Regions from separate parts of the Curtobacterium sp. LFS079 genome, predicted to be linked through region 3. Evidence: riboswitches for the same ligand, from Rfam matches in the RefSeq annotation. Region 3 holds a riboswitch; each other region holds the start of a gene.
What was found. A riboswitch is a leader RNA that binds a small molecule or an ion and turns the genes downstream of it on or off. The one in region 3 is predicted to bind thiamine pyrophosphate.

Region 1 (4,816 bases), on a different contig from region 3:
CCGTCATCATGCTCGCCGGCCTCCAGGGCGCCGGCAAGACCACCCTCGCGGGCAAGCTTGCCAAATGGATGAAGTCCCAGGGCCACAGCCCCATCCTGGTTGCCTGTGACCTCCAGCGGCCCAACGCCGTGACCCAGTTGCAGGTGGTGGGCGGCCGCGCCGGTGTTCCGGTGTTTGCCCCTCACCCGGGCACCACCTCAGACCTCGAGACCCCCACCGGTGACCCGGTCGCCGTCGCGAAGGCCGGCGTCGAGGAAGCCCGGCAGAAGCTGCACGACGTCGTGATCGTGGACACCGCCGGACGCCTCGGCGTCGACGCCCAAATGATGGACCAGGCGCGCCGTATCCGCCAGGCGATCATCCCCAACGAAGTGCTGTTCGTCATCGACTCGATGATCGGCCAGGACGCCGTGAACACTGCGCTCGCCTTCGACGAGGGCGTCAACTTCACAGGCATCGTCCTGTCCAAGCTCGACGGCGACGCGCGCGGCGGTGCCGCGCTGTCGGTCTCGTCCGTGACCGGCAAGCCCGTCATGTTCGCCTCCACCGGTGAAAACCTCGACGACTTCGAGCTGTTCCACCCGGACCGCATGGCCTCTCGCATCCTCGACATGGGCGACGTCCTCAGCCTGATCGAACAGGCGGAGAAGAACTGGGACAAGGACGAAGCCGCCCGGATGGCGAAGAAGTTCGCCGACCAGGAAGACTTCACCCTGGACGACTTCCTGGCCCAGATGCAGCAGATCCGCAAGATGGGCTCCATGAAGAAGATGCTCATGATGATGCCGGGTGCCCAGAACATCCGCCAGCAGCTTGAGCAGTTCGATGAGCGCGAGATCGACCGCGTCGAAGCCATCGTGCGCTCCATGACTCCGCACGAGCGTGTTGCGCCGAAGATCATCAACGGCTCGCGCCGCGCCCGTATTGCCCGCGGTTCCGGTGTGCACGTTTCCGAGGTCAACGGCCTGCTGGAGCGTTTCGCCCAGGCGCAGAAGATGATGAAGAAGCTTGCCCAGGGCGGCGGCATGCCGGGAATGCCCGGGATGTCCGGCATGGGCGGCGGCGCGCGCAAGGGCGGCAAGAACGCGCCCAAGAAGAAGGCCCGTTCCGGAAACCCGGCCAAGGCGGCCCAGGAACTGCGCGACGCCGAGGCCAAGCGCAGTGCGGCAGCTTCCGCTCCGAGCGGGGCGGCTTTCGGCCAGGGTGCCGCGGACTTCGATCCGTCCCAGTTGAACCTGCCCAAGGGCTTCGACAAGTTCCTCGGTAAGTAGGGTCTCCTCCCAACTGACTCGCACGTAAGGCCGTTCTGAGCGGTGAAAACGGCCATGACTGCCAGACAGTTGGGATGTCGGAGGGCCCCCATAACGCTTAGCCTGCTCCCCGTCTCGCTTCGCTCGGCCGGGCCCCTCGCAATCTAGGCTGGTGCAATGGAAAAGCAACGCGTTGCCTTCGTCCACGGCGGCGGCTCATTCGGAGCCGCCGCTTGGCCGAAGCAGCACGGCATGGCCTTGCAGTTTGACGCCCTCTTCCTGCGGCGCCACGGCTTCGATCCCGTGGCGGAGCCCGTGGAGGCCGATCTTGCTGCCGATGTCGCGATCATCCTGGCTGCCCTGGACAGCGGAGGGACGCCCGGCGGACACCTCGTGGCGCATTCCCAGGGCGCCATCCCGGCGATGCTGGCCGCCGTCGGGCATCCGGAACTGGTGCGCTCACTCGTCCTGGTGGAACCGGCCTGCCTGTCCCTGACCGCGGAACTCCCCGCCACCATGGCGTACCGGGCGCTCATGGAACCCTTGTTCGAGGCCCGGCACCGGCTGGGCGACGAGGAATACCTGCAGGAGTTCCGGCGGCGCACGGCCTCGACGGCCGCGGAACCGCCGTCGAACGAGGACCCGCGCAGGGTCGCCCGGCGGCTGAGGCTGCAGGCACCACCGTGGGAGGCGCCGCTGCATATCGTTCCGGGCGTCCCTACCCTGGTGCTCACGGGCGGCTGGGAACCCCTGTACGAGGAGATCGCCGGCTACCTGCGCGAAACCGGTGCCCTCCACCGCGTCGCGGCAGGAGGACACCGGCCCCATGATTCGCCTGAAGGCGACCGGATCATCCGCTCCTTCATCGCGGAATCGGATCGCGCGCGGCGGACCTCGCCCTAGTTCACTGCGTTTTCGGGCAGCTTCAGCTCGGGGAGGTAGACCTTTCCACCGGCGGCCAGGAATTCTTCGCTCTTCTCCCGCATGCCCGCGTAGGCCTCGGCGATTGCCGCCTGGGAGTCGGCGGAGCCGTACTCGTTGCGGATGTCCTGGCTGATGCGCATGGAGCAGAACTTCGGCCCGCACATCGAGCAGAAGTGCGCCGTCTTGGCCGGCTCCGCGGGAAGGGTCTCATCGTGGAACGCCTCGGCCGTGACCGGGTCCAGCGACAGCGCGAACTGGTCCCGCCAGCGGAACTCGAAGCGGGCCTTGGACAGCGCGTCATCGCGTTCGTTGGCGCCCGGGTGGCCCTTGGCAAGGTCTGCTGCGTGCGCGGCGATCTTATAGGTGATCACGCCGGTCTTCACGTCGTCCTTGTTGGGCAGGCCCAGGTGCTCCTTCGGGGTGACGTAGCAGAGCATGGCCGTGCCGTAGCGGGCGATTTCCGTGGCGCCGATGGCCGAGGTGATGTGGTCGTAGCCGGGAGCGACGTCCGTGACGAGCGGGCCGAGGGTGTAGAACGGGGCGCCGTCGCACAGTTCCTGCTGGCGCTCCACGTTTTCCCGGACCAAGTGGAACGGGATGTGGCCCGGACCTTCCACCATGACCTGGACGTCGTACTTCCAGGCCCGCTTAGTCAGCTCGGCCAGGGTGTCCAGCTCGGCGAACTGGGCGGCGTCGTTGGCGTCCGCCGTCGCGCCCGGCCGGAGTCCGTCGCCCAGGGAGAACGCGACGTCGTACTTGGCGAAGATCTCGCAGAGCTCGTCGAAGTGGGTGTAGAGGAAGTTCTCCTCGTGGTGCGCCAGGCACCAGCCGGCCATGATGGAACCGCCGCGCGAAACGATGCCCGTCACGCGGTTGGCGGTCAGCGGGACGTAGCGCAGCAGCACGCCCGCGTGGATGGTCATGTAGTCCACGCCCTGCTCACACTGCTCGATCACGGTGTCGCGGAAGATCTCCCAGGTCAGCTTGTTGGCCTCGCCGTTGACCTTCTCCAGCGCCTGGTAGATCGGAACGGTGCCGATCGGAACGGGGGAGTTGCGGATAATCCACTCGCGGGTGGTGTGGATGTCATCGCCGGTGGAGAGGTCCATAACGGTGTCCGCGCCCCACTGCGTTGCCCACTGCAGCTTGTCGACTTCTTCGGCGATCGAGCTGGTCACGGCCGAGTTGCCGATGTTGGCATTGATCTTCACCAGGAAGGCCTTGCCGATGATCATCGGCTCGGACTCCGGGTGGTTGATGTTGTTGGGGATGATGGCCCGCCCGGCAGCAACCTCGCTGCGGACCAGTTCGACGTCGCAGTTTTCGCGGAGCGCAACGTACTTCATTTCCGGTGTCACGATGCCCTGCTTGGCGTAGTGCATCTGGGTCACCGTCTTGCCCTCGACGGCGCGGCGGGGCACCGGCTGTGCGCCCTTCCACTCTGCGGAAGCTGCTCCGCGACGCACGGCCGACTTGCCGTCGTCGAGCAGGTTCCGTTCACGGCCGCTGTACTCTTCGGTGTCGCCGCGCCCTTCGATCCAGGCCGCGCGGAACGGTTCCAGCCCGACCACGGGATCGCTGCCGGGACCGGCGGTGCGGTAGACCTGGAACGGCGGGTTGGCCTCGCCGTTGGGGGAGGGCTCCAGCGCAATTTCGGTGACAGGCACCCGAATGCCGGAACCGGCGTCCTCGATATAGGCCAGGGAATGCGATTTCAGCGACTGCGTCACGTCGGCGGAACCGTTCTGGGCAGGGCTGTGCTGTGCATTTGAGGTACTCAAAGGATTACTCACTTCCTTCGCCGGCATTACCCGGACAGGTTCGACGGTCGCAGGCTGCGTCAGCCTGATCTCAGCCCATGCATGGGCCCCCGTGTGGTCGTAGTCGAAGCTACCACAGCCCCGGGCGCGGGGATCGAAAAGCCCGGATGTTACCGTGGCAGCGTGCAGCGCATCATCGAATTCACAGGCCCGGTGCTCTGCGGGCCCGCAGAGGAACGCCGCGGACTGTGGTCGGTGGACGGCCGCCTCACCTTCACCCGCCCGGAACAAGAACCGCACGCGATCCTGGACGGCTGGGTGCTGCCGGGTTTCGTGGATGCCCACTGCCATATCGGCCTCGGGCCAGGCGGAGCGGTGGACGAGGACACTGCCCGGACCCAAGCCCTGGCGGACCGCGACGCCGGAACCCTCCTGGTGCGCGACGCCGGAGTCCCGGCGGATACCCGCTGGCTGCAGGGGAGCGGGGAGGTGCCCCGGATCATCCGCTCCGGCCGGCACATCGCCCGCAGCCGGCGTTACCTGCGCGGCCTTGCCGTGGAAATTGAACCGGAACAGCTCGTGGAGGAAGCCAGGAAGCAGGCCCGCGCGGGCGACGGCTGGGTGAAACTGGTGGGGGACTGGATCGATCGCTCCGCCGGCGACCTCGGACCCTCCTTCCCGGCCGCCGTCGTCAGGGACGCCGTGGCCGCGGTCCATGACGAAGGCGCCCGCGTGACCGCCCATTGTTTTGCGGAGGACACCATCGACGACATGCTCGACGCCGGCATCGACTGCATCGAGCACGCCACGGGCCTGCAGCCCCGGCACATCCCGCGGTTGGTCGAGCAGGCCGTTCCGATCGTTCCCACCCTGGTGAACATC
Region 2 (4,816 bases), on a different contig from region 3:
ACCCAGGTCCTCATCGACGCACACCGACGCTCCCGCGAGGTGCTTAGCCAACTCCCTGACCTTAAGACGGGATGGACGGTCGCCGGCCAAGCCTTCCACGCAGCCCCGGGCTGCGAGGAGGAGATGGCCGCCTACCGGTACCCCCGGGAGGACATCTTCCTCGAGGCGGCACGCGGGGACGACTTCATCGGCGTCCAGGCTTACTTGCGCACCTTCGTCGGCAAAGACGGCGCCCTGCCCGTCCCCGACGGGGCCGAAACCACCCTGATGGGCTGGGAGTACTTCCCGCGAGCCCTCGAGATCTGCGTCCGCCACGCGTGGGAACTCACCGGGCATACTCCGATCTTCGTCACCGAGAACGGGATCGCAACCGACAACGACGCCCGCCGGATCGACTACACCCACGACGCCCTCCAAGGCCTGCACCGCGCCATGTCCGACGGAATCGACGTCCTCGGCTACCTCCACTGGTCAGCCCTCGACAACTACGAATGGGGATCGTACACACCCACATTCGGACTCATCGGCTGGGACAAAGAGACCTTCGAACGGACCCCGAAGCCCAGCGCATCCTGGCTCGGCCGCATCGCGAAGACCGGAGTCCTCCGGCGCGGTTGAGGACCTCCAACCGTCCCCGGGACGTCGCCGAGCTACGACCGTTGCCAGTCGGCGGCGTCCCGGGGACTCGCATTCGCCATCACAACTTCACTGTCAACCACGGACGCCGCGCCCGCCGGCACGGCGCCCGGGGCGACCTTACCAACCCCGCCGCGCGGGCCGTCGTCGAGGCCACCGCTGCCCATCTCGTCCGGGAATCTCACTTATCGCCGACGCCTTGAATCCGGCCACCGTGCTGCTGGGTGGAGGGCTCGGCACAGACCCTCGGTTCCTGGCGATCGCCCAAGGCGCCTTCGAAGCCATCGAATTCACCCCGCCGCGCTTCCGCCCAACGCTGCGGGCCGCTTTCCTGGGCCCGCTCGCCGCCTCCATCGGCGCCGCCGATCTGGCCCAGAACCCGGTCTAAGACTGCGAATCGAGCTTGTTCAGCCCGCGGTGCAATCTACGTGAATCGCCCGGCGTGCCAGAGCGCCACCCGTGGGAACTACCTAGGTAATGTCCGGGGTCTTGGCGAAACGGGTGATGGCGCGCTGCGTGGCGCGGCTGGTCAGCACCTGGATGATGGCAGTGACCGAAGAGGAGACCAGTGCGAAGGCAAGGGCTGAACGCAGGCTGGTTTCCATGTCGTCGTGGCCCTTGGGCGGTTTGTTTCCGGTGGTCTTTTCCCACACGCCGTTGACCAGCTTGGTGGCCACGAATCCTGCGCCCATGCCGATGCCGGCGCCAAGCAGTTTGAAAAAGATGTTCATTCCGGGGCTCCTTGCGGGAGGAAACAGGACCGAACCCCAGCCTAACCCTATTCGGCTGCCGGGGACTGGCGGCGGCGCTCGAAGAAGGCCTTGAGCGCACCCGGTTCCGGGCGAACCGGAGTGATGTCCCGTTCTACGGCGAGGCAGGCTTCCGTGCTGCCGAGCCGGAGCAGTTCCTCCAACAGCACCAGGGTGGGTGGCATCAGCTTGAGGGCGCCCGCGGCCTCGCCGCCAAGGATTCCGCGCACCGGCATCCACAATGACTGCCAGGCCTCGGTGGTCTGGTGCCGGGCCTCGTCCTCCGGCCCGGGTGCAGCCAGGTAGAAGTAGGTGTCGAAGCGCTTAGGCTGGTCCGCCGGGGTGACCCAGTTGGCCCACGGCCGCATCAGGCTTGCGTCCAGCTGCAGTCCCGCCTCTTCCTGGACTTCGCGCAGCGCCGCGGCAAGGACCCGGCCCGCGTTGTGCTCTGCCGTGCCGGGGTCTGCGGCCGCGATGCTGCAGCGGCGCCACACCTGCGCGTGCTGCCGTACGAGCCCGTCCGCGAACTTCCAGCCGCTGCCGTCGACGGCGTCCACCCGGCCGCCGGGGAACACCACCATTCCGGCCGCGAAATCCATGGTGGACACCCGGTGCTGGACGAAGACTTCCGGGCCGTCGGCGCCGTCCCGCAGCAGGATCACGCTCGCCGCCAGCCGCGGCTCGGGCGCGGTGCCGGGCGCTGTACCTGACGCGGTGCCGGGCGCCCCGGTGTTCCCGGGCGAATTGTCTTCCGCCATGGACGCTCCCTGCTCTCCTCGTGACGATTCTGCTGGATCACACCTGCAGTCACTCCACCGTACCCGCACCATTGCAGGCCACGGTGCGGTCAAGCCTCGGTTATCCAGCAGGGTGATCCAGCAGAATGTGCAAGGCCCAGGCACCCCCGCGCCAATGTGACCGTCCGCCCTGCCCCGAAAACGCCCGGAAGGGGCCCGGTAAAGGCCCGGGTGTAAACTGGAGCACGCCCAAAAGGGCAATTGATAACGACAGGGGAGCGCCGCCGTCGGGCTGCAGCAGCAGAACGAAGGAAGGGCGCTGAGAGTGCGGAACACCGCAGACCCTCGAACCTGATCCGGTTAGTACCGGCGCAAGGGAGTCGAGTTCTCAGAGTGACCGGTGGCCGGGAAACAAGGGCCGGGCGACACTTTCCCCTCCTGTTCCTCAGGAGGACACAATGACTGGTATTTCTTCGACGCCGGCTTCCAGTAAGACCGGCTACACCTGGCGCGTGGTGGACATCGTGGTGGCGGCACTGATCGCCGTCGCGGGCGGCGTGATCTTCTGGGCCTGGGACCAGGGCGCCAACCTGCTCGCCCCGGTCTTCGTCTACCCGCCTTCCAGCGGCCTCTACGCCGGCGGCTGGATGATTCCGGCCGTGCTTGGCATGCTCATCATCCGCAAGCCGGGCGCGGCGCTCTTCTGCGAAACCGTTGCCGCCACCGGCGAGCTGATCATGGGCTCGCAGTACGGCACCACCGTGCTGATCTCCGGCGTGCTCCAGGGCCTCGGCGCCGAGCTGGTGTTCGCGGCACTCATATACAAGAAGTTCAACCTGCCCGCATCGCTGCTGGCGGGTGCTGGCGCAGGCTTGTTCTGCGGCCTGAACGACTCCTTCATGCCGTGGGGCTGGAACATCGCGTACGAGGCCGGCGACAAGCTCGCCTACATCGTGTTCTGCGCGATCTCCGGTGCCGTGATCGCGGGCGGCCTCTCCTGGATCGCCACCCGCGGCCTGGCCAAGACCGGTGTGCTCAGCTCCTTCGCGTCCCGGAAGGCCGCCACGGAGCCCGTCTTCTCCTGATGCCGTCCAGTGAAGCCGGCGTCCGCGCCGCTGCCGTTTCCGCACGCGGCTGGGGCTGGCGGCACGCCGGCCGCACCGCCCAGGCCGTCCATGGCCTTGACCTGGACATCGCACCGGGTGAGCGGGTGCTGCTGCTGGGCCCGTCGGGCGCCGGCAAGTCCACGCTGCTCCACGCCCTTGCGGGGGTACTGGGCGGCGAGGACGACGCCGACGAAACCGGCTCGCTGCTGATCGACGGCGCCCGGCCGCAGGACAGCCGCGGCCGGGCCGGACTCATGCAGCAGGACCCGGAGACCCAGGTGGTCCTCTCGCGCCTCGGTGACGACGTCGCCTTCGGCGCCGAGAACCTGGCCGTGCCGCCCGGCGACATCTGGGCGCGCGTGCACGAGGCACTCGACGACGTCGGGCTGGCCGGCTTCGCGATCGACCACCCGACGTCGGCCCTCTCCGGAGGGCAGAAGCAGCGCCTGGCGCTCGCCGGCATCCTGGCGATGCGCCCCGGGCTGATCCTGCTGGACGAACCGACGGCGAACCTGGACCCGGCCGGGGTACTGGAGGTGCGGGACGCCGTCGGGCGCTGCTTGAACAAGACCGGTGCCACGCTGGTGGTGGTGGAGCACCGGGTGTCCGTGTGGAAGGATCTGGTGGACCGGATCGTGGTGCTGCAGCCCGGAAGCTCCTCCGAGCCCGCGGTGCTGCTGGACGGCCCGCCGGACGCCGTGCTGGAACAGGCCCGCGACATGCTGGCCGCCGCCGGCGTCTGGGTCCCGGGGTATGTGCCGGCCACCCGGGCACGGACGGAAAAAGGGGCACACGGGGACGCCGGCGGGCTCCTCCTCAGCGCGGAGGACCTTGCTGTTTCCCGGGAGCGCCCGCGCCGCCGCGGCTTCAAGACCATTCCGCCCGTCCCGGCGCAGTCCGGCCTCAATGCCGACGTAGTCGCCGGCCAGGCACTCACCATCACCGGACCCAACGGCGCGGGCAAGTCCACCTTCGCGCTGACCCTCGCCGGGCTGCTGGCGCCGGTGGCCGGGAAGGTGGGCGCCGGCGTCGCGCTTTCCAACGGCGCCGGAAGCGACCCCTACACGTGGAAGGCGCAGCAGCTGATTTCGCGGATCGGGACCGTGTTCCAGGAGCCGGAGCACCAGTTCGTCACGGGCCGGGTGCTGGATGAGCTCATGTTCGGGCCGCGGCATCTGGGGCACGGGGAGGAACGTGTCGATGAACTGCTTGAGCGCCTGCGCCTGACGCACCTGGTGGACGCCAACCCCTACACGCTCTCCGGCGGCGAGAAGCGCAGGCTGTCCGTGGCCACGGTGCTGGCGGCGAGCCCCAAGGTGTTGGTGCTGGACGAGCCGACCTTCGGCCAGGACGCCAACACCTGGGCCGAACTCGCGTCCTTCCTGTCCGAACTGCTCGACGCCGGAACCGCCGTTGTCTCCGTGACCCATGACCAGGAATTCAGTGCGGTGCTGGGCGGCACCGAAATGCGGCTCGACTCCGCAGCTGCGGCCTATACGGAGGCGGGTGCGGCATGAGGGAGGTCATGAGCCTGCACGGCAACCACGCCCTCCTCACCCGGGCCAACCCGCTGGTGAAGTTCATGGCC
Region 3 (4,816 bases):
CGTCCCGGGCAGCGTCCTGGGCTACGTGGAGATCGGCGCCGAGGAAGTGCGCCGGGTAGGCTTCGGAGCCCTCTAGACCCATTCTGCGGACCACCAGCCGGGAGTAACCATGCTTTCACTTGTCATCGTGGCCTTGGTCACCATTGCCGCGGGCTTCATTGTCTGGGCGAACGACAAACGCCACAGCAAGTACGGCATCGCGCTCCCGGCCGGAGTGGCACTTGCCGTCGGCATGCTGAGCTGGATCATCTTCATCCTGCTCGGCTTCGGTTACCAGCCCGGGCTTACCTGGATTCCCTGGGTGCTGCCCATGGTGCTGGGCACCGGGGCCGCCATCGCCGTCGTCCTCTATCTGGGACGGATCCGCACCGCACGTGACACAGCGAAGCTGACAGCCGCCCTGCGGCTCTAAGGCACAAAAAGCAGGAGGCCACCAGCCGGAAGGTTGGTGGCCTCACTGCGTTACGGGTCAGCCGGCGGCCGGGAATCGCTCCGGCTGTGCCGTGGCCCCGGCAGACGCCGCGGCTTCGCTGCAACGCCGGGCGGCCAGGACATCGCGCGCAGTGAGCCGCGCACCGGCGTCGTGGGAAGTAAAGCGGAGGAACACCCGGTTGTATCGCCAGTCCAGGTCCGGGTGGTGGTTCAGTTCCTCGGCGATCTGCCCGACGGCGGCGATCAACTCCAGCGCTACCGCGGACGTGGGTAGCTTGTAGACCGTCACGAGAGCGCCAGAGCGGTACTCCCAGTCCGGCAGGCCAGGCAGGGCCTCATCAATCCCGGCTTGGCTCAGGATGTCCTTCGCTTCGCTCATGGCACTCCTTTGCGGAACCCGTCAGAGGAACTCGGCGCGGCCTTCCATTGCCGAGGAAGCAAGTGCATGCTCGCGGCGCGGGATGCGGCCGGCCTGTTTCGCCAGCCTACCGGCCACCACCGCGTGTTTGAAGGCCTCCCCCATCTGCACAGGGTTCCGGGCCCGGGTGACCGCGGTGGCCAGCAGCACGGCATCGCAGCCGAGCTCCATGGCCAGGGCGGCGTCGGATGCCGTACCGATGCCCGCGTCAAGCACCACCGGCACGGATGCGCGGGAAACGATGAGCTCGATATTGTGCGGGTTCAGGATGCCCAGGCCGGTGCCGATCGGCGAACCGAGGGGCATCACCGCGGTGGCGCCGAGGTTCTCGAGGCGCAGGGCCAGCACGGGGTCGTCGTTCGTGTAGGCGAAAACCTTGAAGCCGCGGTTCACCAGCTGCTCGGTGGCATCGACCAGTTCGACCGCGTCCGGCAGCAGGGTGTGTTCGTCGGCGATGACTTCCAGCTTCACCCAGTCGGTTTCGAGGGCCTCCCGGGCCAGTTCGGCGGTCAGCACGGCATCCTTGGCGGTGAAACAGCCGGCAGTGTTGGGCAGCACGCGGATTCCATTGTCCAGGAGCAGCTGGAACAGGGACCCCGTTTCAGCGGGCGAATACCGCCGCATGGCCACGGTGGTCAGCTCCGTGCCCGAGGCCAGCAGGGCCGCGCCCAGCCCGTCCAGGCTCGGTGCCCCGCCGGTGCCCATGATGAGCCGGGAGCCAAACCCGACGCCGTCGATCACCAGGGGATCGTTCTGTGTCTGGATGCTTGTGGTGGACATGGTTCAGCCTCCCTGTACCGCGGTGACGATTTCGAGTTCGTCGCCCTCTGCGAGCGCCGTCGCAGCCCACTGGCTGCGCGGCACCACTTCGGCGTTGCGGGCGACGGCGACGCCGATCTTGCGTCCGTCCGTGGCCTGGCCGCTGGTGTCAAGTGCGCGGCCGGTCAGTTCCGTGACGAGGGTTGTGACCGAGGCGCCGTCGCCGATGGAACGGTGGTCCCCGTTGAGTTTGATGTTCATGCGTGGTCCTTGATGGCGGATGGTGCGGTGTGGAGCGGGTGGGAGAAACGGTCGGGGGCGAACTTGCTCCAGCGTTCGTCACTGCGGTTGTCCATGAGGCCCACGCAGATGGCAGCGGCAGCCGGGGTGAGCAGGACGCCGTGGCGGAAGAACCCGGTGGCGACGATCAGGCCGGGCACCGGGCCGCCATGCGGACCGCCAACCCGTCCCAGCAGCGGCGCGTTGTCCGGGGTCCCGGGCCGGGCGCGGGCGGTGCATTCGAGCAGTTCCAGCTCGGCGACGGCGGGCAGCAGCACCTGGGCGTCGCGGAGCAGCTGGTACACCCCGCCGGCCGACACAGCGATGGCGGAGCTGGGCCCGTCCTCGCGCTGGCTTGCCCCGATCACCACGGTGCCGTCTTCGCGCGGGACGATGTATACGGGCACGCCGCGGACCAGGCCACGGACCGTGGCCGTGAGCAGTGGCTGCAGATGCCCTGGCACCCGGAGGCGCAGGATGTCTCCGTACACCGGCCGCAGGGGCAGGGCGAGTCCGTCCGGCAGGCCTTCCAGCGCGGAGGCGGCCAGGCCGTTGGCGACCACGGTTTCCGTGGCCAGGACCCGGGTGCCGTCAGCCAGGAGCACCCCGGCCACGTCGCCGTCCTCCCACAGGAGCCCTGACGCCGCAGTGTTGAGCAGGAAACCGTCCACGAGGCCGTCGAACCCCGCCGCGTCGACCCAGCTGCGGTCTCCCGGTGAGTGCCGGGCCAGGCTTTCGAGGATGGCCGCGGCAAGCCTGCGCGGGTCCACCTGGTGGTCCCCTGGGATGTCGAAAGCGCAGGAAATCTGCGGGCTGAGCAGGGGTTCGCGTTCGCGGGCTTCACGCAGCGGCAAGGCCTGGATCTCCAGGCCGAGGCCCAGTTGGACGTCCCGCAGGTCGGCGAACGCCCGGCGGTCAGCGGCGTCCGCACCGACGGCGAGGGTCGGCGTCGTGCGGTATCCGGTACCGGCCGCATCGGAGGGCAGTCCGCGCACAAATGCGGGCCACAGCTGCGAGGAGGCAAGCATCAGCTCAAGGAGGTCTTCCTCCTGGTAGTGCAGCTCGCTCACCGGTGCCAGCATGCCTGCCGCGGCAAAGGTGGCGCCGGTCGCGGGCGCGGGGTCGATGACCACAACGGAGCGCCCCGAGCGGCGGGCTTCATGGGCGATGCCGAGGCCGATGATGCCCGCGCCGATGACCGCGACGTCGGCAGTGATGGCAGGATTCCGGGGTGCCGGGTGAAGTGTGTCCATGGGCCCTTCCCTACGCCGGCATTAACCGGATCAGGTCAAGCGGTCGGCGCTGAAGCCCTCTCAGCCGGACGGTCTCATTACGACGGTCGCGGCTCCCGCAGTACCAGCCCAGTTTAGGGGAACTACTCTGGTTTCCATGACCCAGCATGTTCTGCACACCACTGCCCGCCTCTACCTGTGCACCGATGCCCGGAAGAAGCAGGGCGATTTCGAGCAATTCGTCGACGCCGCGTTCGAAGGCGGAGTGGACATCATCCAGCTCCGCGACAAGACGATCGAAGCAGCCGAGGAGCTTGAACTCCTGGAGGTCCTGCACGCGGTGGCCCAGCGCCACGGCCGGCTCTGGGCCGTCAACGACCGGGCGGACATCGCGTCCCTTTCCGGGGCTCCCGTGTTCCATATCGGCCAGAAGGACCTGCCGCTGCGCGCGGCGAGGAAGCTGCTGCATGATCCCACCGTGATCGGCCTGTCGACCCACACGCCGGAACAGGTTGACGCCGCGATCGCCGCGTCCCCGGGCCGCAGCGGCCTGGACTACTTCTGCGTTGGCCCGGTCTGGGCGACGCCGACCAAGCCGGGCCGGGACGCCGTCGGGCTGGATCTGGTCAAGTACGCCGCGAGTGCGGTACGTGCCGCGGACGAGGAACGCGTGGGCGGGGTGCAGCTGCCGTGGTTCGCGATCGGCGGCATTGACCACAGCAATGTTGAGCAGGTGGTGCAGGCCGGTGCCGGCCGGATCGTAGTGGTGCGGGCGATCACCGAAGCAAGCGACCCGACGGCGGCCGCCAAGTCACTGCTCGCAGCCCTGCCGGACACGTGAGGGGCCTGCAGTCACAATCCGTTGAATGACGACGGCGGCCGCCGCCCCGGGTGCTTTTGGCACCTCGGGCGACGGCCGCCGTCGTTGTTTCAGCGGACGAGCTCAGGCACCGTAGCGGGCGCCTTCGGGCTTGGACTCCTGGTTCTATCCCCCACCCGCCACACTAGACGCACTGGCACCACCAGGAAACAGCCTCTGCTCCCCATTGACGCGGGACGCAATGCTAGGTCGCCCGGCGTCGTTTCCAGCCCTATTCGGATCGGTTACCCTGACTTTCGTGTCACATCACCGGATAACCCCGAATGTCAGTGAAACGTCGAACCAGCTGGCGGAGGCACTGGCTGCCCTGAGGACGGAACTCGAACTGCCCGGGGACTATCCGCATGACGCTATCGCCGAGGCAAAGGAGGCGGTGGCCCGGCACACCCTGCCTCCGCTCGACCTCGACCACATTCCCTTCGTGACCATCGATCCTGCCGGCTCCACCGACCTGGACCAGGCACTGCACATCGAACGCTCCGGGGAGGGCTACAAGGTCTTCTACGCCATTACCGACGTTCCCTCCTTCGTGTCCCCCGGCGGCGCCCTGGACGAGGAGACGCGGCACCGCGGCCAGACCTTCTACGCTCCGGACGGGCGGATCCCGCTGCACCCCGAGGTGATCAGTGAGCAGGCCGGCAGCCTGCTGGCCGGGCAGCGCTGCGGAGCGTTTGTGTGGGAGTTCGCCCTGGATGCCGCGGCGGAGGTCCAGTCCGCGCTGGTCCGGCGGGCCAGTGTCCGCAGCCGGGCGAAGCTCAACTACCACGATGTCCAGGCCGAGATCGATGCCGGCACCGCTGCGCCCGTCCTGCAGTT

Region 1: another riboswitch for thiamine pyrophosphate. It lies ahead of thiC (phosphomethylpyrimidine synthase ThiC); the one in region 3 lies ahead of ACNQPB_RS16600 (FAD-dependent oxidoreductase).
Region 2: another riboswitch for thiamine pyrophosphate. It lies ahead of ACNQPB_RS13185 (ECF transporter S component); the one in region 3 lies ahead of ACNQPB_RS16600 (FAD-dependent oxidoreductase).

The regions. Positions count from the first base shown of each region.
Region 1 is NZ_JBFPFO010000005.1:232,759-237,574, forward strand. It holds gene ffh (signal recognition particle protein) at 1-1,271, shown strand, start outside; gene ACNQPB_RS11165 (alpha/beta fold hydrolase) at 1,428-2,153, shown strand; gene thiC (phosphomethylpyrimidine synthase ThiC) at 2,150-3,955, opposite strand; TPP riboswitch at 3,951-4,058, opposite strand; gene ACNQPB_RS11175 (amidohydrolase family protein) at 4,118-4,816, shown strand, end outside.
Region 2 is NZ_JBFPFO010000007.1:82,749-87,564, reverse strand. It holds gene ACNQPB_RS13210 (glycoside hydrolase family 1 protein) at 1-618, shown strand, start outside; gene ACNQPB_RS13205 (hypothetical protein) at 651-821, opposite strand; gene ACNQPB_RS13200 (hypothetical protein) at 836-1,024, shown strand; gene ACNQPB_RS13195 (DUF4235 domain-containing protein) at 1,107-1,367, opposite strand; gene ACNQPB_RS13190 (NUDIX hydrolase) at 1,415-2,143, opposite strand; TPP riboswitch at 2,385-2,518, shown strand; gene ACNQPB_RS13185 (ECF transporter S component) at 2,581-3,207, shown strand; gene ACNQPB_RS13180 (ABC transporter ATP-binding protein) at 3,207-4,745, shown strand; gene ACNQPB_RS13175 (energy-coupling factor transporter transmembrane component T family protein) at 4,742-4,816, shown strand, end outside.
Region 3 is NZ_JBFPFO010000012.1:18,940-23,755, reverse strand. It holds gene ACNQPB_RS16625 (DUF3107 domain-containing protein) at 1-76, shown strand, start outside; gene ACNQPB_RS16620 (hypothetical protein) at 110-412, shown strand; gene ACNQPB_RS16615 (4a-hydroxytetrahydrobiopterin dehydratase) at 470-811, opposite strand; gene ACNQPB_RS16610 (thiazole synthase) at 833-1,630, opposite strand; gene thiS (sulfur carrier protein ThiS) at 1,634-1,870, opposite strand; gene ACNQPB_RS16600 (FAD-dependent oxidoreductase) at 1,867-3,141, opposite strand; TPP riboswitch at 3,132-3,250, opposite strand; gene thiE (thiamine phosphate synthase) at 3,278-3,961, shown strand; gene ACNQPB_RS16590 (RNB domain-containing ribonuclease) at 4,239-4,816, shown strand, end outside.